Regions from separate parts of the Streptomyces sp. NPDC090088 genome, predicted to be linked through region 1. Evidence: riboswitches for the same ligand, from Rfam matches in the RefSeq annotation. Region 1 holds a riboswitch; each other region holds the start of a gene.
The links. A riboswitch is a leader RNA that binds a small molecule or an ion and turns the genes downstream of it on or off. The one in region 1 is predicted to bind S-adenosylmethionine.
Positions count from the first base shown of each region.

Region 2: another riboswitch for S-adenosylmethionine. It lies ahead of thrC (threonine synthase); the one in region 1 lies ahead of ACIPSJ_RS23205 (putative leader peptide).
Region 3: another riboswitch for S-adenosylmethionine. It lies ahead of ACIPSJ_RS33175 (amino acid ABC transporter permease); the one in region 1 lies ahead of ACIPSJ_RS23205 (putative leader peptide).

Region 1 is NZ_JBIVDZ010000004.1:713,702-720,612, forward strand. It holds gene ACIPSJ_RS23190 (NtaA/DmoA family FMN-dependent monooxygenase) at 1-777, opposite strand, end outside; gene ACIPSJ_RS23195 (LLM class flavin-dependent oxidoreductase) at 788-1,876, opposite strand; gene ACIPSJ_RS23200 (MFS transporter) at 1,869-3,203, opposite strand; SAM riboswitch class IV at 3,604-3,717, shown strand; gene ACIPSJ_RS23205 (putative leader peptide) at 3,752-3,868, shown strand; gene ACIPSJ_RS23210 (ABC transporter substrate-binding protein) at 4,121-5,740, shown strand; gene ACIPSJ_RS23215 (ABC transporter permease) at 5,744-6,703, shown strand; gene ACIPSJ_RS23220 (ABC transporter permease) at 6,700-6,911, shown strand, end outside.
Region 2 is NZ_JBIVDZ010000006.1:168,347-175,257, reverse strand. It holds gene ACIPSJ_RS28620 (tyrosine-protein phosphatase) at 1-559, opposite strand, end outside; gene groL (chaperonin GroEL) at 763-2,385, opposite strand; gene ACIPSJ_RS28610 (cold-shock protein) at 2,689-2,895, opposite strand; gene ACIPSJ_RS28605 (MoaD/ThiS family protein) at 3,386-3,661, opposite strand; gene thrC (threonine synthase) at 3,706-4,989, opposite strand; SAM riboswitch class I at 5,008-5,151, opposite strand; gene ACIPSJ_RS28595 (glucosyl-3-phosphoglycerate synthase) at 5,309-6,253, shown strand; gene ACIPSJ_RS28590 (trehalose-6-phosphate synthase) at 6,346-6,911, shown strand, end outside.
Region 3 is NZ_JBIVDZ010000007.1:479,155-486,065, forward strand. It holds gene ACIPSJ_RS33160 (hypothetical protein) at 1-70, opposite strand, end outside; gene ACIPSJ_RS33165 (putative leader peptide) at 240-407, shown strand; gene ACIPSJ_RS33170 (glutathione S-transferase C-terminal domain-containing protein) at 499-1,362, shown strand; SAM riboswitch class IV at 1,440-1,551, shown strand; gene ACIPSJ_RS33175 (amino acid ABC transporter permease) at 1,961-2,941, shown strand; gene ACIPSJ_RS33180 (amino acid ABC transporter ATP-binding protein) at 2,938-3,726, shown strand; gene ACIPSJ_RS33185 (ABC transporter substrate-binding protein) at 3,792-4,817, shown strand; gene ACIPSJ_RS33190 (GNAT family N-acetyltransferase) at 4,876-5,613, shown strand; gene ACIPSJ_RS33195 (putative leader peptide) at 5,657-5,752, shown strand; gene ACIPSJ_RS33200 (LLM class flavin-dependent oxidoreductase) at 5,820-6,911, shown strand, end outside.

The DNA of each region.
Region 1 (6,911 bases):
CGGCAGGATGCGCAGCGAGTCCGGTGAGCGGCCGTACCGGGCCAGCCGCTCGCGCAGGTCGGCCGCGTAGGCGACGGCCTTGCCGTACTCGGTGTTGTTGGAGAACACCACGTCGGCGTGGCGGGCGGCGAGTTCGCGGCCGCCGTCGGAGTCGCCGGCCTGGAAGAGCACGGGCCTGCCCTGCGGACTGGCCGCAACGGTGGCGAGGGCCCGCAGCCGTACCAGGTCCGTCTCCCGCTCGACCGGGCGGGCCGAACCGTCGCCGTCCCGGGAGGCCCACAGTTCCTTGGCAGCGTCGACGAACTGTCCGGCGCGGTCGTAGCGGCGCTCGTGCTCCAGCCAGCCACCGCGGCGGAAGTTGGCTCCGGTCCAGGCGTTGTCGGTGGTGACGATGTTCCATCCGGCCCGGCCCTCGGACAGCAGGTCGAGGGAGGCCAGGCGGCGGGCGAGGTCGGCCGGGTAGTTGTAGGTGGTGTTCTGGGTGGCCACCAGGCCGATCCGGTCGGTCACGGCGGCCAGCGCGGACAGCTGGGTGATGGCGTCCGGGCGGCCGGCCACGTCGAGGTCGAAGATCCGGCCCCGGTTCTCCCGCACCCGCAGCCCCTCGCCGAGGAAGAAGGCGTCGAAGAGTCCTCGCTCCAGGGCCCGCACCACGTCGGCGAAGGTCTCGATCGCGGTGTGCGAGGGGGCGTCGGGGTCGGTCCAGACCAGTTGGGGCCCGACACCGGCGTAGAACAGGCCGAGATGGAGCTGGGGTCGGGTGGACGGTTCGGTCATGGCGGTCACCTCAGGCGTGGGCGGCGGGCGCGGCGGCGAATCGGTTGGCGGGGCGGGGCAGGCCGAGCGTGGTGCGCAGGGTGTCGCCGGGCCGGGGCGGGTGGTGGAGTCCGGCGGCGGCCAGGGCGGGCAGTACCTGCTCGGCCAGCACCGGGAGGTCGTCGGCGAGGACGGCCGGGTGCAGCCGTATGCCGTCGACGAACTGGGCGAGTTCGGCGAGGAGTTCGGTCAGTTGCTCCGGGGATCCGGTGTGGCGCAGTCGGCCGGTCGCGGGCCGGGGGGCGGTGCGGTCCAGTGCGGCCAGCCGGTCGGCGGCGGGCACGGCGGTGTCGAGGACGATCTCCACCTCGGCGAAGACCAGGGGTGCGCCGGCCTCCCGGGCGGCGTCCGCGCGGGCGGCGACAGCGGCGGGCGTGGGCCGGCCGACCAGGACCACGTCGGCGCGCTCGTCGATCTCCAGCGCGTCCGGTGCGAGGACCACGACCTGTCCCTGTGGCGGACGCGGGGTGATGAGCGGGCCCTTGACCGTGAAGGAGGCGCCCTCGAAGTCGATGTGGTGCACCCGGTCCGCGTCCAGGTAGCGGCCGGTGGCGGCGTCCTTGACGACCGCGTCGTCCTCCCACGAGTCCCACAGGGCGCGGGCGGTGTCGACGACGTCCTCGGTCTCCCGGCGCAGTGCCCCGGCCGGGACCGGTTCCCGGCCCACGGTGGCGAGTGCGGCCGCGTCGGCCGCCGCTCCCACCAGCCAGGCGGCCCGGCCGTGCGACGCGTGGTCCAGGCTCGCCAGCTGGGTGGCGAGGTGGAAGGGCTCGGTGGTGGTGATGTGCAGGGTGGGCGCGAGCCCGATCCGGTCGGTGAGCAGGGACACGTACGCCGCGCGCGTCCCTGCCTCGATCCGGCCGACGGACCCGGGCCCGGCACCAGGCGGCAGCGGCTCGTCGGCGAACGTGACGAGGGCGAAGCCGGCCTGCTCGGCGGCGACGGCGGTCCGCCGCAGCGCCCTCGGGGTGACGGCGACCCGGGCGGCCGGGTGGGCGCCACCGCCGTCGGCCTCCAGGGCGAGGTGCAGCCCGGGCAGCCCGGTGTGACGGTCAGTCATGGGGAGTTCCTCCGGTGGACGGTTCACACTGCGGTGCGGGGACGGGGAGGGCCGGGCGGCCGGTGGCGGCGGACCCGGAGACGGGCGGGGCCGCCCGGGCGGCTGCCGTGGGTGCGGTGCGGGCCAGCCAGAGCGCCACGCCGGCCGCCGCCAGCACCGCGGTCGCGGCGCCGGAGGCCAACCCCCAGCGCACCCCGGCGTGTTGGGAGATCCAGCCGACGACGGGCGCACCGACCGGGCTGCCGCCCATGGAGATCACCGTGTAGACCGCCATCACCCGCCCGCGCATGGCATCGCTGACCTCGGACTGGACGAAGGCGCTGACGGCCGTGTTCAGCGTCATCAACGTGAAACCGGCGGGCAGCAGCAGGACGAGGAAGGCGGGATACGACGGCATCAGCGCCGCCACCGCCTCGAACCCGCCGAACAGCAGCGCGCCGACGACGACCGTCCGCACCCGGGGCGAGACCCCGCGCGTGGCGGCGATCGTCCCGGCGACGGTCCCGACGGCCAGGGCCGTGTTCATGAAACCGAGGCCCCGGGAGCCGACGTCGAAGACACGCCCGGCGAACAGGGTCAGGGTGGTCGGGAAGTTCACCGCGAAGGTCGCGGTCAGCCCGAAGACCGTGAACACGCCGACGAGTTCGGGCCGGGCGGCCACATAGCGCAAGCCCTCCGCCCCCGCCCCCGTCCACGGCGGCCGGGGCGTGGCCGGCCCGCCGCCCGTGCGCGGCCGGATCGCGAGCACACCCGCGAGGACCACGGTGAACGACACCGCGTTGAGGGCGAACACCCACCCGGTGCCGATCGCCCCGATCAGCACCCCGGCGATCGCCGGGCCGATCAGGCGCGCGGCGTTCAGGGAGAGGATGTTCAGCCCCGCGGCCTTCGGGATCAGCGTCCGCCCGACCAGTTCGGTGACGAAGGACAGCCGTGCGGGGTTCTCCACCGTGAACACACTGCCCAGGGCGAAGGACAGCACGTACAGCGCCCACAGCGGAGCATGACCGGAGAACACCAGCGCCGCCAGCAGCAGTGCCTGCACCGCGTACAGCGTCTGGGTCCACAGCAGCAGGGTCCGCCGGTCGTGGCGGTCGGCCAGGACGCCGCCCCACAGACCGAACAGCAGCACCGGGGCGAACTGCAGACCGGCGACCCACCCGAGCGCGGTCCCGCTGTGGGTGAGGGTCAGGACGTACCAGTCCAGCGCGACGCCCTGCATGGCGCTGCCGATGTTGGACACCAGACCCGTGCTCCAGTAGATCCGGTAGTCACGGACCCGCAGCGCGGCGAACGCCCCTGACGGGACGGTTCGGTTGACGGCCATGCGTCTCTTTCCGAGGGGTCGATCCACGGTGGCGAGGGCCGTACGACGATCTCGTCGCGAAGTCGGCCTGGGGTGACGGCGATTGGTAGCCGCGTGGGGGCTTCGCAGGCGACGGCCCTACGCGACGACGGCGCTACGAGGCAAGAGTGGGAGAGAAGCCCGGTGGGACGGGCCGGGGGTCAGCGACAGGTCTCGTCGAACTGATCGGCGCGACGGCCCACCCAGAACGGGTCGAGCAGCACGGTGCGTGCCTGACCTGCGGTCTCCATGACCGGATCAAAACACACGGCGGAAGGTGCGTCCACCACGCGTCCCGCCCCGTGAGACGGCGCCGTCTTTCGAACAGGACGCCCGGTTCCGGGATTGACGTACGACAAAACCGCTCCGTAGCATCGCGACCGGCATTGAGTGTCAGCGTCAAGCCCTGGCTCGCTGACCGGCAACCCTCCCGCGCGGCGGGGTGCTCCAGGTGAAAGCCCGGCGGGATCACCGACGATCCCCGCAAGCGCGTGGCCCCGTGAGCGGGGCCGGAGAAGAGGAGGACCGGTATGCGGCAGCGCGATGACCTCCCGGCTCCCTTCACCGACGCCATGGCCTTCTCCCGGCTCTCGCGCCGCCGTCACATCGATCTGAAGCGCTCGACCAGCTGCCTCTGTCAGGCCTGACCAGCGCATCCCCCGCCGGCCGCCGCCCTCTGCCGGCCGACCACCGCACCGGCCTCTGCCGGTCATTGCTCACCGCTCCCATGCGCACGGCTCCGCCGCCGCTCCGGGTGCCCCTTCCCTGACCCGTTTCCGTACAGCGCCTCCCCGTGCCGGTGCCCTCCGGCCCGGGCCGCACGCCCCTGCACGGCCGTGCCTCGCGCACCGAAGCCCGGCACCCCGTTGCCGGGTGACACGAGTAGGAGAACCCCCTCCGTGACAGCACTTCCCTTTCCCAGAACGTCCCGCTGGGCGCCCCTGGCCGCCCTGCTGACCACCGGTGTCCTGCTGACCGCCTGCGGCTCGGGCGACGGCGGCACCGGCAGCGGAAGCAGCCGGCCGAAGTCCGGTGGCACCCTCACCTTCGCGGTGGGTTCCGACGCCGGCTGCGTGGATCCGCAGCAGGTCGGCAGCAACGACACCATCTACTCGGTGCGCCAGCTCGTGGACTCCCTGACCGACCAGGACCCCAGGACCGGCAAGATCGTCCCGTGGCTGGCCAAGAGCTGGGACATCAACGCCGACGCCACGGAGTTCACGTTCCGGCTGCGCTCGGGGGTCACCTTCAGCGACGGCTCCGCGCTGACCGCGCAGGTGGTGAAGGACAACTTCGACGCGGTCCCGAAACTCGGCGCCCTGGGCACCCTCGCCGAGGGCTATCTCAGCGGCGTCAAGGCCACCACCGTGGTCGACCCGCTCACCGTCAAGGTCACCTTCAAGCAGCCCAACGCCCAGTTCCTGCAAGCCACTTCGACGCACTCGCTGGGCATCGAGTCGTCGGCGAGCGTCAAGAAGAGCCCGCAGCAGAAGTGCAGTGACGGTGTGGTCGGCTCCGGGCCGTTCGTGCTGAAGCAGTACGTCCAGAACCAGTCGGTCACGCTGGACCGGCGGTCCGGGTACGCCTGGGGCTCCTCGCTGTGGTCCAAGAAGGGCGCGGCCTACCTGGACAAGCTGGTGTTCAAGGTGGTGCCCGAGGCGGGCGTCCGGGCGGGCAGCCTCCAGTCCGGGCAGGTGGACGTGATCAGCAGCGTCGGCAAGGCCAACGAGGCCGCGCTCAAGGGCGGCCAGGTCACCCTCCAGCGCCGGGCCAACCCCGGTGTGGTGTTCGGGCTCGGCCTCAACAACGCACGGCCCCTGTTCAAGGACGCGAAGGTGCGCCAGGCCGTCCAGGTCGCCGTCGACCGCAAGCAGATCGCCGACACCGTCTTCCCCACCGGCACCCAGCCGGCCACCAGCGTCCTGGCGCACACCACGCCGGACTACACGAACCTCGCCGCCGACCTGTCCACCGACGCAGCCAAGGCCAAGTCCCTGCTGGATCAGGCTGGTTGGAAGGCGGGCGGCGACGGCATCCGCACCAAGGACGGCAAGAAGCTGTCCCTGACCATCACCTGGTTCCCCAACGCGGCCACCAACCAGCCCGCGTTGGAACTGGTCCAGCAGCAGCTGAAGGCCGTCGGGATCGACGTGGTGCTCAAGCAGCTCCCGGTCACCCAGTTCGCGACGACGGTCCAGTCCGGCGACTTCGACGTGGTGTGGGGCAACGTGACCCGTGCCGACCCGGACATCCTGCGCACCTCGTTCTCCACCCAGCTGGGCAACTTCTACCACCTGCCCGCCAGTTCGCTGGACACCGCGCTCACCGCGCAGGCCGCGACGACCGACACCGCCAAGCGCGCGCAGCTGGTCGCCGAGGCACAGAAGCTGCTCGTGCGGAACGCGTACAACGTGCCGGTGGTGGAGCTGCAGACCCAGCTGGGTGTGTCGGACAAGGTCCACGACCTCGACTTCGACTCGGGCAGCCGCGTCCAGCTGCACGACACCTGGATCGGCTGACGCATGCGCCGCTACGTCGTCAAACGCCTGGCGCAGGCGGTCGGGGTGCTGTGGGCGGCCTACACGGTGTCGTTCCTGGTGCTGGACTTCCTGCCCGGTGACCCGGTGAGCGCGATGGCCGGTGCCGGCATGGACTCCGGGCAGGTCGACCCGGCCCAACTGGCCGCGCTGCGGCACGAGTACGGCTTCGACAAGCCGGTGCTCGTGCAGTACGCCGAGTATCTGGGGCGGGCGGTGCGCGGGGACTTCGGGGACGCCGTCTCCACCGGCCGCCCGGTCACCTCCGTGATCGGCGACGCGCTGCCGCAGACGCTCCAGCTGACGGGGGCCGCGCTGGTGCTCGCGGTGGTGCTCGGCGGCGGGCTCGCGGTGGTGGCGACGTACACCTCGCGGCGGTGGCTGCGGCAGCTGCTGCTGTCGCTGCCGCCGCTGGGGGTGTCGGTCCCGACGTTCTGGGTGGGGCTGCTGCTGGTGGAGGCCTTCTCCTTCCGGCTGCACTGGTTCCCGGCGTTCGGCAACGACGGGCTGCGCGGTCTGGTGCTGCCGGCGCTGACCCTGGCCCTGCCGACGGGTGCACTGGTCGCCCAGGTGCTGGCCAAGAGCCTGCTCACCGCGCTCGACCAGGCTTATGTGGAGACCGCCCGGGCCAAGGGCGCCGGCCGCTGGCGGGTGCATCTGCGGCATGCGCTGCGCAACGCGTCACTGCCCGCGCTGACGGTCGTCGGGCTGCTGGTGGGGCAGCTGATCGCCGGTTCGGTGGTCGTGGAGACGGTGTTCTCCCGTGACGGCCTGGGCCGGGTGACCGCTGCGGCCGTCACCGCCCAGGACATCCCGCTGGTCCAGGGGGTGGTGGTGTTCGGTGCGCTGATCTTCGTGGCGACGAACCTGGTCGTCGACCTCGTCTATCCGCTGCTGGACCCGCGGATCGTGGTGGCCTCGAACCGGAGGGTGGGCCTCGCATGAGCCAGAGCCTTGTCGACGACACGGGCGGCACAGGCGGCACAGGCGGCACGGGGAACGCGTCCGGGGCCGAGCTCGGTCCCGCCCGGTCGGTCGAGGCGGGACCCGCGACCACCCCCGGGCCGTACCGCCGGGCCGATGTACGCCGAGTGCTGCGGTTCCTGGTCCGCCGCCCCGGTCTGCTGCTCTCGGTGGCTGTCCTGGTGCTGGT
Region 2 (6,911 bases), on a different contig from region 1:
CGTGGTATGTCACATACGACGGCACGACGTCCGGTGCCGAGGTCCGCTCCGACTCGGTCCGCAGGTCGTAGTCCGCACGGATGCCCAGCCGCCCGAGCTTGGCGACGTCGGCGGCGGTGAGCTTGTTCAGGGCGTCGGAGCGGTAGATCTCGCCCATCTTCACCCAGTGGCCGTCGGCGGTCCGATAGCCGCCCGCGTCACGGAAGTTGACGGTGCCGTCGAGCTTGACGAGCCGGTCGGCGAGGTGCAGCGAGCCGCCGCGCTCGGGCACGAGGTCGAACCACTGCCGGTCGGCGGCGGGCAGCCCCTTCACCGTGACGTCACCCGTGGCACCGCCGCGCGCGACCACGTGCCCGTCGGCGCGGACGGCGACCGAGCGCACCCCGGGCGCGGTCCAGACGACGTGGTACGAGCCGTCGTCGTTCGCCGTCACGGTCGCGGCCGTGAAGGGGATGCGGTGGGACGAGTGCGAGTGACCGGCGGCCGGGGCGGCGACGGCGGCCGGCGCGGTCAGGGCGAGGAGCACGGCGGCGAGCAGGGAGGGCTTCATGAGCGTCATGAGACGGATGCTGTGTGCACGTACCGTCCCAGACGTGAACGCCGGATGACTGACAGCATGTGCATGGATGGCAGTTTGTGCCACACCACTCCCCCGACCGGCGCGAACGCCCTCCGCCGGCCGGCGGAAACGCCCGAGGGCGGCACCCCCTGTCGTGAACAGGGGGTGCCGCCCTCGGAAAGGACGAGCCGATCCGTGGCGGATCAGAAGTCCATGTCACCGCCCGGCATGCCGCCCGGGGCGGCCGCGGCGGCCTTCTCCGGCTTGTCGGCGATGACGGCCTCGGTGGTGAGGAACAGCGCGGCGATGGAGGCGGCGTTCTGCAGGGCAGAGCGGGTCACCTTCGCCGGGTCGATGATGCCCTCGGCGATCATGTCGACGTACTCGCCGGTCGCGGCGTTCAGGCCGTGGCCGACCTGGAGGTTGCGGACCTTCTCGACGACGACGCCACCCTCGAGACCACCGTTGACGGCGATCTGCTTGAGCGGGGCCTCCAGGGCGAGCTTCACGGCGTTGGCGCCGGTCGCCTCGTCACCCTCGAGCTCCAGCTTCTCGAAGACCTGGGAGGCCTGGAGCAGGGCCACGCCACCACCGGCGACGATGCCCTCCTCGACGGCCGCCTTCGCGTTGCGCACGGCGTCCTCGATGCGGTGCTTGCGCTCCTTGAGCTCGACCTCGGTCGCGGCACCGGCCTTGATGACGGCGACGCCACCGGCGAGCTTGGCCAGGCGCTCCTGGAGCTTCTCGCGGTCGTAGTCCGAGTCGGACTGCTCGATCTCGGCGCGGATCTGGTTGACCCGGCCCTGCACCTGCTCGGAGGAGCCGGCGCCGTCGACGATGGTGGTCTCGTCCTTGGTGATGACCACCTTGCGGGCCTTGCCCAGCAGGTCGAGGGTCGTGTTCTCGAGCTTGAGACCGACCTCCTCGGAGATGACCTCGCCACCGGTGAGGATGGCGATGTCGTTCAGCATCGCCTTGCGGCGGTCGCCGAAGCCCGGGGCCTTGACGGCGACGGACTTGAAGGTGCCGCGGATCTTGTTGACGACCAGGGTCGACAGGGCCTCGCCCTCGACGTCCTCGGCGATGATCAGCAGCGGCTTGCCCGACTGCATGACCTTCTCCAGGAGCGGGAGCAGGTCCTTGACGGAGCCGATCTTCGAGTTGGCGATCAGGATGTACGGGTCGTCGAGGGACGCCTCCATACGCTCCATGTCGGTGGCGAAGTACGCCGAGATGTAGCCCTTGTCGAAGCGCATACCCTCGGTGAGCTCCAGCTCCAGACCGAAGGTCTGGGACTCCTCGACGGTGATGACGCCTTCCTTGCCGACCTTGTCCATGGCCTCGGCGATGAGCTCGCCGATCTGGGTGTCGGCGGCGGAGATGGAGGCCGTCGAAGCGATCTGCTCCTTGGTCTCGACATCCTTGGCCTGTTCGAGGAGGGCACCGGAGACGGCCTCGACGGCCTTCTCGATACCGCGCTTGAGGGCCATCGGGTTGGCGCCGGCGGCTACGTTGCGCAGGCCTTCCTTGACCAGGGCCTGGGCGAGCACGGTCGCGGTGGTCGTACCGTCACCGGCGACGTCGTCCGTCTTCTTGGCGACTTCCTTGACCAGCTCGGCGCCGATCTTCTCGTACGGGTCCTCGAGCTCGATCTCCTTGGCGATGGAGACACCATCGTTGGTGATCGTGGGGGCGCCCCACTTCTTCTCGAGGACGACGTTGCGGCCCTTGGGGCCGAGCGTCACCTTGACGGCGTCCGCGAGCTGGTTCATGCCGCGCTCGAGGCCGCGCCGCGCCTCCTCGTCGAACGCGATGATCTTGGCCATGTGAAGTGGTCCCTCCAGGACTGGGGGTGAGTCTTCAGGACCGCGCCCGCGCCCGCGACGGACGGCTCGCCGACCCGTGGGTTCCTTGCCCCACCCGGCCCGCGGGCCTCACCGACCCGGTCCTTCTTTGTCACTCTCACCTTCAGAGTGCTAACGCCAATGATTAGCACTCGGGGTAGGCGAGTGCAAGCGCCTCCCGGGGATCGGGCACACGCGGCCGGGCATGCCGAAGGGCCCGTGCCCCGGGAGGCACGAGCCCTTCGAAGATGTACAGAAGAACGTCGCTGTCAGTCGGCGCGTGCTTCAGCTGGTCGCCAGCCGGACCATGTCCGCCTGCGGCCCCTTCTGGCCCTGCGAGATCTCGAAATCGACTCGCTGACCCTCTTCCAGGGTGCGGTACCCGTCCATCTGGATCGCGCTGTAGTGGACGAAAACATCCGCACCACCGTCGACCGCGATGAAGCCGTACCCCTTCTCCGCGTTGAACCACTTGACGGTGCCCTGAGCCATGCCTAACTCCCCTATTACTGGCCCTTGCACAGATCCACACTTCGCGGATCCGGGTCAGACCTCACCCCCCAATGGTTGGGGGCGTGCGCCGGAACGCGTCGACCGCGGCCGAATGTATCTGTCCAACTGCCGTCTGCAACAGGTCAATCGGACGAGAATTCTGGACGGGAAGGGTCCGGAATGTAGCAAGAATTCGGCCGAATTCAGGGCAAGTCGGGCCCCAGATAAGCCGCAAAAGCCGCAAAGAACCCGCACACTTTGGCTACTTCTTGTCGGGCTCGCGGTATCGAATACGGGGCTCCCGACCTGGAGATCAGGACCGCGTTCCCCAACTGTACCGCGCTCAACCACACAGAATTGCCCCCTCCGCTTCTCTCACGGAGGGGGCAATCAGATGAACACTCGGTGATGGGTGTTACCGAAGGTAATGTTCGGTCATACGGCCATCAGGTCAGCAGGTCAGCCGGGTCGGCGCGGTCTGCGGGGTCGGTCAGCCGCCCGCGACGGCCGGGATGATGGAGACGCCGGCCCCGTCCGGGGTGGCGGTCTCCAGGCCCTGCTCGAAGCGCACGTCGTCGTCATTGACGTACACATTGACGAACCGGCGCAGCTTGCCCTGGTCGTCGAGAACGCGGGCGGAGATTCCCGTGTGGTTCTTCTCCAGGTCGGTGATGACCTCGCCGAGGGTGGCACCTTCGGCACTGACTTCGGCCTGGCCACCGGTGTAGGTGCGCAGGATGGTGGGGATGCGAACAGTGACGCTCACGGCTTTAAACCTCCGGTCAGGGCAGCGCCCTATTTCTCGGGGACTCAGGCGAGCCCGGCCTCGTGGAAAGACTCGAGATTCGGGCGAATGGTCGCGGTAAGACCCGTACCCGCCACCGCGTCGAGCGTCTTCAATCCATCACCGGTGTTGAGTACAACGACCGACTTCGAGGGATCGATGAGCCCATTCTCAATGAGCTTCTTGGTGACTCCAACCGTCACTCCGCCGGCGGTCTCCGCGAAGATCCCCTCGGTCCGCGCGAGCAGCTTGATCGCGTCGACGACCTGCTCGTCGGTGACGTCCTCCACCGCGCCACCCGTACGGCGGGCGATGTCGAGGACGTAGGGACCGTCGGCCGGGTTGCCGATGGCGAGGGACTTGGCGATGGTGTTCGGCTTCTGCGGCCGGACCACGTCGTGGCCGCCCTTGAAGGCCACCGACACCGGCGAGCAGCCCTCGGCCTGCGCACCGAAGATCTTGTACGGCTTGTCCTCGACCAGCCCGAGCTTGATCAGCTCCTGGAGCCCCTTGTCGACCTTGGTGAGCTGCGAACCGGAGGCGATCGGGATGACCAGCTGGTCCGGCAGCTGCCAGCCGAGCTGCTCGCAGATCTCGTACGCCAGGGTCTTCGACCCCTCCGCGTAGTACGGCCGCAGGTTGACGTTGACGAAGCCCCAGCCCTCGCCGGCCGGGTCGCCGATCAGCTCGGAGCAGAAACGGTTCACGTCGTCGTAGTTGCCCTCGATGCCGACGAGCTCGCCGCCGTAGATCGCGGCCATGACGACCTTGCCCTGCTCCAGGTCGTGCGGGATGAACACGCAGGAGCGGAAGCCGGCCCGGGCGGCGGCGGCGCCGACCGCGCCGGCCAGGTTGCCGGTGGAGGAGCAGGAGAGGGTGGTGTAGCCGAAGGCACGGGCGGCCTCGACGGCCTGGGCGACGACGCGGTCCTTGAAGGAGTGCGTCGGGTTGCCGGAGTCGTCCTTCACGTACAGGCCGCCGGTGACGCCCAGCTCCTTGGCCAGGTTGTCGGCCTGCACGAGCTTGGTCCAGCCGGGGTTGATGTTGGGCTTGGTCGCCACGTCGGCCGGGACCGGCAGCAGCGGGGCGTAACGCCAGATGTTCGCGGGTCCCGCCTCGATCTGCTTCCGCAGCTCCTCGGCGTCGTACGCCGAGTAGTCGTACGCGATCTCGAGCGGGCCGAAACACTCCTCGCAGGCGAACACCGGGCCGAGCGGCACCCGGTGACCGCACTCGCGGCAGGACAGCGCCGTGGCGGGGCCCAGGTCGACGGTCTTCGGGGAATCGGTTGCAACAGTCTGCGCAGCCATGTGAGGCGAGGCCCTTTCTCCTCATCTTCCTCACGACGCATCTCGCCGTGAGACGGATTTGGCACCTTCCCTAGCCGGGAGCCACGCCTTGGAAGACGAGTACCGACTGGAGGGTTGCCGGGGCTTCATCGGGCCGTATCCCTCTGCCCCTCTGGATGAGCTGTATTCGGTTGTCAACGCACGGTGACCGCAGGACATGCGATGGTCATCGGCGTTGTTCAAGACTGTAACCGAAGGCCAGGACAGTTGAGATAGTCGTCCGAACCGCGAGATGGATCACACCGCGCTGTGTGATCGTGACAGTGAGGAGCCGCTGACTGTGCTGGAAGAAGTCGAGCGCTGGCTGGCCACCCGCTCCTGGTCCCTGAACGACCGTCCCCTGCACCGGATACTCGCCGCCAAGCAGCGGACGGGTCAGTCGGTCTCCGTCGTGCTGCCCGCGCTCAACGAGGAGGAGACCGTCGGTGACATCGTCGCGGTCATCCGCCACGACCTGATGCAGCAGGCGCCGCTCGTCGACGAGATCGTCGTCGTCGACTCCGGCTCCACCGACCGCACGGCGGTGGTGGCCGCCGCGGCCGGCGCCCGGGTCGTCCACCGCGACACGATCCTCCCCCGCATCCCCGCCGTCCCCGGCAAGGGCGAGGTCCTCTGGCGCTCCCTGCTCGTGACCACGGGAGACATCGTCTGCTTCATCGACGCGGACCTGAGGGACTTCTCCTCCGACTTCGTCTCCGGGATCGTCGGCCCGCTGCTGACCGACCCCGGGGTGGACCTGGTCAAGGCGATGTACGACCGCCCGCTGGCCGGCGCGGCCGGGCAGGGCGGCCGGGTCACCGAGCTGATGGCCCGCCCGCTGCTGAACATGCACTGGCCGCAGCTGGCCGGGTTCGTGCAGCCGCTGGGCGGCGAGTACGCGGCCCGCCGCTCGCTCCTGGAACAGCTCCCTTTCCCGGTCGGCTACGGCGTGGAGCTGGGCATGCTGGTCGACGCCCTGCACCTGGTCGGCCTGGACGCCCTCGCCCAGGTGGACGTGGGGGTCCGCAAACACCGCCACCAGGACGGCCAGGCCCTCGGCCGGATGTCCGCCGCGATCTACCGCACCGCCCAGCTGCGGCTGGCCCGCGGCCACCTGATCCGCCCGTCCCTGACCCAGTTCGAACGGAGCGAGGACGGCTTCGAGCCGCGCACGTACTCCGTGGACACGGAGGAACGGCCGCCGATGGCGGAGATCGCGGAGTACGCCGAACGCAAAGTGGCGTGACTTCGACGGGTTCGACGCGCGTTCCGTATACGGCCGCTGGTCGGGCGTAGCCGTACGTTTGAGCGTTTACGGGCCGGGCTAGGTTGAGGCGTATGGCTTCCACCGGCGGTGCTGAGGTGCTGGTCGCGTCCAACCGCGGCCCGGTTTCGTACGAGGTGCGCGAAGGCGGTGCGCTGCACGCCAAGCGGGGCGGCGGCGGGCTGGTCTCCGGCCTGTCGGCGATCGGCCCGGACGCGAACGCCGTGTGGGTGTGCGCGGCGCTGAGCGACGGTGACCGCGAGGCGGTGCGGCGGGCCGACGGCGGCCGGCTGCCGGTGGCGGACACCGGGGGCCAGCGGGTCCGGATGCTCGACATCGACGCGGAGGTGTTCTCCGACGCGTACAACGGCATCGCCAACTCGGTGCTGTGGTTCGTCCACCACATGCTCTACCAGACCCCGCTGGAGCCGGTCTTCGACGCGGAGTTCCGGCGCCAGTGGGCGTCGTACCAGGCCTACAACCGGGCGTTCGCCGAGGCGCTGGCCCAGGAGGCGGGCGAGGGCGCCGCGGTCGTCATCCAGGACTACCACCTGGCGCTGGCCCCGCGGATGCTGCGCCGCCTGCGCCCCGACCTCCGAATCGGCCATTTCTCCCACACCCCCTGGGCGCCGCCGGACTA
Region 3 (6,911 bases), on a different contig from region 1:
GCCCGCAGGCGAACGCGAAGGTCTCGGGCACGGCCCCGGGCACGGGCCCGGGACCCGGGGGCTCGCTCATCGGATCCGGCTCCTGTCACTCGGCCTGCGTCTCCAGCGGACCGCCCCCGCCGTCCGGCGGCAACCCGGGGCCGGGTGTCCCAGGCGTGGACGCCCCCTTGACGTCGGGCGGAGGCGGATCGACACTCCAGATGGGAATCCTAGTGAAAAGGTAGGGAAAGATGGGTCGCGTGCGCACGCTCACCGGCAGACCGCGCCGAGAGAGCCGTACGCCCTGGGCGGCCCCCCTGCTCACCTCCCGCCTGCACATCGATCTGCAGCGTGTGTGCAGCGCCATCAGCCTCGGCGCCACCGGCCTCGGCGCGACCGGCCGCAGAGCCCTCGGCCGCAGGGGCTGAACGCCCGCTCGCCCCGCACGAGCCGGGCCCCCGCCCACCGACGAACGCTTCCGCCGCGCGTACGTCCGCGCGCCCGCATCTGGGGAGACGCATGTCCATCACTCCGCTCGCCGCCCTGCCGTCCGTCCGCACCGCCCCCGCCTTCCGGGGCCGCATCGGCCGCGACGCGCGCAGCGGCCACTACGCGGTGCCGCGCCGCTACCGGCTCCATCTGGCCACCGCCTGTGCCGACGGCCTGCGCATCGCCGTCGGCCACAGCCTGCTCGGCCTCGACGACTGTTGTCCGGTCACCTTCCTGCCCGCGGTCCCCGACTGTCCCGACGGCAGCCACACGGCGCTGCGCCCGCTGTACGAGGCGAGCGCCCACCGCTACGTGGGACCGGCCCTGGCGCCCGTGCTCAGCGACGACTGGTCCGGCCGGATCGTCAGCACCCACAGCCGTGACATCCTGCGCGACCTGGACCGGCACTTCGGCGACGGCGTCACCCGGCTCCACCCGTGCGGCGCCGAGGCCGAGATCGAGGCCGTCGAGCGGCTCTGCGCGGAGGGCGTCGAACAGGCCGCACAGCGCGCCGGGCGCGAGGGCGGCGACCCGGAGGCACTGGAGACGCTGCTCGCCACCCTGGACGAGCTGGAGCGCCGGCTGACCGGGGTGGAGTTCCTGATCGGCGGTCAGCTCACCGCCGCTGACATCGAGTTGTGGGTGGCGCTGGTGCAACTCGACACCGTGCACCGCACCCATCTGGACGCCTCCGCCGTGCACCGCATCGCCGACCACCCGGTGCTGTGGGCCTACGCCCGGCGGCTGGCCGCGCATCCGGCCTTCGGCGCCCACCTCGACCTCGACGGCATCGCCCGCCGCCACCACGGCCGTTGCCAGGGCCTGGAAGCCGCCGGCGCGGCCGTCCAGATCCTGGACTGGGCCGGCCATGCGGCGGACGTTTCCCGCAGGTGAGAGCGGCCCGAACCGTTTCGCCAGCTGGACAGGCGTTGACATTCGTTCGGGCAACTGCGTTACTTACGGACCAGAACGGTCAAGAGCGTCAGCATCAAGCCCTGGCTTGCTGACCGGCAACCCTCGCATCGCGGTGGGGTGCCCCAGGTGACGACCGGACCGGATGACGACGTTCGGTAAGCGCGAGGCCCCGCCCCGGGGCCATCACACAAGACAGGTGACGGACATGTACGCAGCCTCCAGGACGGCCGAGCGCCGTGCCCAGGGCTGCGTACAGCCGTATCCGAGCCCGCTCGTCGCCGACCGTGCCGTCGACCTGCTCCGTGTCAACAGCGCCCTGTGTAGCGCGTGTACCGCACCGGGCTGTGCCCGCTGTCGGGTCTGACCAGGCTCTTCCGCCTTCGCCCCGCAGTTCTCGCCGCTCGGCTTTCCTGACGTAGACACCGCTTCTCTGACGTAGACACCGGCCGCCCGGTGTGACGCCGTCCGCCCACCCCCGCATCCCGCGCGCCCCGCGTGCCGTGCCGTGCCCGAACACGGCGCGGTACCGCGTTCCCGGCCGCGGCACCAGGGGTGTCCGACTCCGCCGGAGCCCGCCATGAGTGAACCCCCAGGCGCCACCATAACCGCGCCCGCCGCGCCCCCCGCTGACAAACCGTCAAAACCATTGGCAGCGCAGCGAGTTCTCCCGCTGCGCCGACCCGGACGGTGGATCGCCACCGCCGCCGTCCTGGTCCTGGTCGCCCAGTTCGCCCACGGGCTGGTGACCAACCCCTTCTACCAGTGGGACCGCTTCGGCTACTGGTTCCTGCGGCCGACCCTCCTCGACGGACTGGTCATCACCCTCGAAGTCACCGCCTACAGCGCGGTACTGGGCCTGCTCGGCGGCATCCTGCTCGCCCTGGCCCGGCTCTCGAAGAGCCCGGTGCTGCGCGCGGTCAGCTGGACCTATGTCTGGGCGCTGCGCTCCATCCCGCTCATCGTGGTCCTGCTCTTCCTCTACAACTTCAGCGCCCTGTACAAGACGTTGAGCGTCGGCGTCCCCTTCGGGCCGGCCTTCTTCTCCTTCGACGAGTCGAAACTCGCCACCGACATGGTGATCGCCGTCATCGGTCTCAGCCTCAACGAGGCCGCCTACGCGGCCGAGGTGGTCCGCGGCGGCATCCTCTCCGTGGACCAGGGCCAGCACGAGGCCGCCGCCGCGCTCGGCCTGCCCAAGGGCTACCAGTTCCGCAGGATCGTCTTCCCGCAGGCCCTCAGGTCGATCACCCCGAACTACGTCAACCAGCTGATCGGCCTGATCAAGGGCACCTCGCTGGTCTTCTACGTCTCGCTGCTCGACCTCTTCGGGACCGCGCAGAGCATGGGCTCCACCTACCCCGGCGACATCGTGCCGCTGCTCCTGGTGGTGACCGTCTGGTACCTGATCCTGACCAGCGTCGTCTCCGTGATCCAGTTCTACGTCGAGCGGTACTACGCCCGCGGCGCCACCCGCGCACTGCCGCCGACGCCCCTGCAGAAGCTCCGGGCCGGCCTCACCGACCTGCGGGCCCGCATCCGCCGGGAGGCCGCCGTATGAGCAGCACCGACACCCTGGAGACGGCCCCCGCCGCCCTGGAGATCCACGACGTCCACAAGTGGTACGGCACCCACCGCGTCCTCGACGGCATCGACCTGACCATCCGCCCCGGCGAGGTCACCGTCATCCTCGGCCCGTCCGGCTCGGGCAAGTCCACCCTCCTCAGGGTCATCAACCACCTGGAGAAGCCCGAGATCGGCCATGTCAGCATCAACGGCGAACCGATCGGGGTGAAACGGCAGGGCGAGCGGCTCAAGGAACTGAGCGAGCGCGCCATCCTGGCCCAGCGCGGCCGGATCGGCTTCGTCTTCCAGAACTTCAACCTCTTCCCGCACCTGACCGTCCTCGACAACGTGGCCGCCGCCCCCGTCGCCACCGGGAAGCTCACCAAGCCCGAGGCGCAGGCCCTGGCCAAGGAACTCCTGGAGCGGGTCGGCCTCGGCGAGCGCGTCGGCGCCTACCCCCGCCAGCTCTCCGGCGGCCAGCAGCAGCGCGTCGCCATCGCCCGCGCCCTCGCCCTGCGCCCCGGCGTGATCCTCTTCGACGAGCCCACCTCCGCCCTGGACCCGGAACTGGTCGGCGAGGTCCTCGCCGTCATCAAGGACCTGGCCACCAGCGGCACCACGCTCGTCATCGTCACCCACGAGATCGGCTTCGCCCGCGAGATCGCCGACCGGGTCGTCTTCATCGACGAGGGCCGGATCGTCGAGCAGGGCCCGCCCTCCGAGGTCCTCGACAAACCGCGGCACGAACGGACCAGGGACTTCCTCAGCAAGGTCCTGTGAACCGCACCCCCAGATTTCCCCCCACGCCAACCCTCAGCACCCTCTTCCAGCGACAAGGAACGGCCATGCCCACCCACCTCACCCGACGCAGCCTGCTCAGAGGCATCACCGCGGCCACCGCCGTCGCCACCCTCGCCACCGGGCTCGCCGCCTGCGGGGGCGACAGCGACGCGGCCACCACCACCGACAGCGCCAAGTCCGGCGAGGTCGTCGTCGGACGGGTCTCCAACGGCGCCGGCACCCAGACCACCATCAAGGTCTCCGAGGTCAAGTCCATCAGCGCCGAACTGCCGGCGGCCGTCCGCAAGAGCGGCAAGCTCGTCATCGGCGAGGGCGCCCTGCCCGCCGGATTCCCGCCGCTGGCGTACGTCGGCAGCGACCAGAAGACCCTGACCGGCTCCGAGCCCGACCTCGCCCGGCTGATCGCCGCCGTCTTCGGACTCACGCCGGAGGTCAAGAACGCCACCTGGGAGAACATGTTCGTCGGCATCGACAGCGGCAAGGTCGATGTGGCCCTCTCCAACATCACGATCACCGAAGAGCGCAAGAAGAAGTACGAGTTCGCCTCCTACCGGCAGGACAACCTCGCCTTCATCGTGCCGAAGAAGAGCACCTGGAACTTCGACGGCGACTACGAGAACCTCGCCGGCAAGACGATCGCCGTCGGCTCCGGCACCAACCAGGAGAAGATCCTCCTGGAGTGGAAGGCGAAGCTGGCCAAGGAGGGCAAGAAGCTCACCGTCAAGTACTTCCAGGACAGCACCAGCACCTTCCTGGCCCTCAACAGCGGGAAGATCGACGCCTCCTTCGGCCCCAACCCCGGCTTCGCCTACCACAACAAGCAGACGGCGAACACGCCCAACGCCACCCGCACCGCGGGCACCTACTCGGGCGCCGGCGCCAGCCTGCAGGGCCTGATCGCGGCCACCGCCAAGAAGGACAGCGGACTCGCCAAGCCGCTCGCCGACGCCATCAACTACCTGATCAAGAACGGCCAGTACGCCGAGTGGCTCAAGGCCTACAACCTCTCCGACGAGGCCGTCGCCAAGTCCGAGGTCAACCCGCCCGGACTGCCCCTCGACAACTCCTGATCAGTCATCAAGAACACCGTGCACCATGTCGGTTGAAGCAAGAGAGGACTCCGCCACCGTGACCGTCCCCACCGACGTCCGCGGCGGCGGAGACCTTGGCACCGCCGTGCTCGACAACGCCGTATGGTCCGCCCTGACCGGCCCGCACGCCCACCTGGCGGAGCGGTTCGGGCGGGCGGCCCGGTATCCCGACGACGTCTACGCCTACGCGGCCCTCGCCGACCCCACCGACCCGGACGCCTGGGCCGACCTGCACACGCTCGTGGGCCCCGGCGTCACCGTGAAGATCAAGCCGGTCGAGCAGGCCCCGCCCGGCTGGGAGGTCGTCGGCGGCGGCACGGGCGTCCAGTTCGTCGCCACGGCCCTGCGGGCCGAGCCCGACCCCGAGGCGGTACGGCTCGGACCCGGCGACGTGCCCGAGATGCTGGACCTCGTCGCCCGCACCGAGCCGGGGCCGTTCCGCCGCCGGACCGTCGAGATGGGCACCTATCTCGGCATCCGGCACCGCGGACGGCTGATCGCCATGGCGGGGGAGCGCCTGCGGCCGCCCGGCTGGACGGAGATCAGCGCCGTCTGCACCGACCCCGACCATCGAGGCCGGGGCCTGGCGACCCGCCTGGTGCGCGCGGTCGCCGCCGGCATCCGGGACCGCGGCGACACCCCGTTCCTGCACGCGGCACCGGGCAACGCCACGGCGATCCGGCTCTACGAGTCGATCGGCTTCACCGAGCGCCTGCGCGGCCGCACCCTGCTGCTGCGCACCCCGGGAACATCCACGAACGCCGGTCAGTTGTGAGTCACGACGGGATGCACGCGGAGCAGGCCGGGAGGTGCGGGACGTGACACGTGTCCTCAGCCCCAGCCGCCGAACCGTCCTGCACTCCCGGCCCCACATCGACCTCCAGCGCGTGGCCGCCGCGCTCTGTTGCTCCTGACCCGTTCCCACCCCGCCACGCCCCCGCACCGGCGTGCCCTCGTACGGATCTTCAGGAAGGCACCTCCGTGTCCTCAGCACCCGTTTCTCCCCTGCACCTCGCCGTCGCCCTCGACGGCACCGGCTGGCACCCCGCCTCCTGGCGCGAGCCGGCCGCCCGCCCCCGCGACCTGTTCACCGCCGGATACTGGGCCGACCTGGTCGCCGAGGCCGAGCGCGGTCTGCTCGACTTCGTCACCTTCGAGGACGGCCTCGGCCTGCAGTCCTCGCACTTCGGCGAGCTGGACGGCCGCACCGACCAGGTCCGGGGCCGCCTGGACGCCGTCCTGACCGCCTCCCGGGTCGCGCCCCTGTCCCGCCACATCGGCCTGGTGCCGACGGTGATCGCCACCCACACCGAGCCGTTCCACATCTCCAAGGCGATCGCCACCCTGGACTACGTGAGCACCGGCCGCGCGGGGCTGCGGGTGCAGGTCTCCGCCCGCCCGCACGAGGCGGACCACTTCGGCCGGCGCGTCTTCCCGCCGATCGACCTGGCGGAACTGGGTTCCCCGGCGGGGCAGGAGCGGCTCGACGACCACTTCGGCGAGGCCGCCGACTACGTCGAGGTCGTGCGCCGGCTCTGGGACAGCTGGGAGGATGACGCCGAGATCCGGGATGCCGCCACGGGCCGCTTCGTCGACCGCGACAAGCTGCACTACATCGACTTCGAGGGCCGCCACTTCAGCGTCAAGGGCCCCTCCATCACCCCGCGCCCGCCGCAGGGCCAGCCGCTCGTCACCGCCCTCGGCCACCAGAGCGTCCCCTACCGGCTGATCGCCCGCCAGACCGACGTCGGCTACATCACCCCGCACGACACCGCCGAGGCCCGTGCGATCGTCGCCGAGATCCGCGCCGAGCAGGAGGCCGCCGGACGCGCCGGCGACACCGTGCACGTCTTCGGCGACCTCGTGGTCTTCCTGGACGACGAACCGGCCACCGCCGCCGCCCGCAAGGAACGCCTGGACGCCCTGGACGGCGGAGCGCTCACCAGCGACACCCGGATCTTCACCGGGACGGCCGCCCAACTCGCCGATCTCCTGGAGGAGTTCGCAGCCGAGGGGCTGACCGGCTTCCGGCTCCGGCCCGCCGTGCTCGGCCACGACCTGCCGCGCATCACC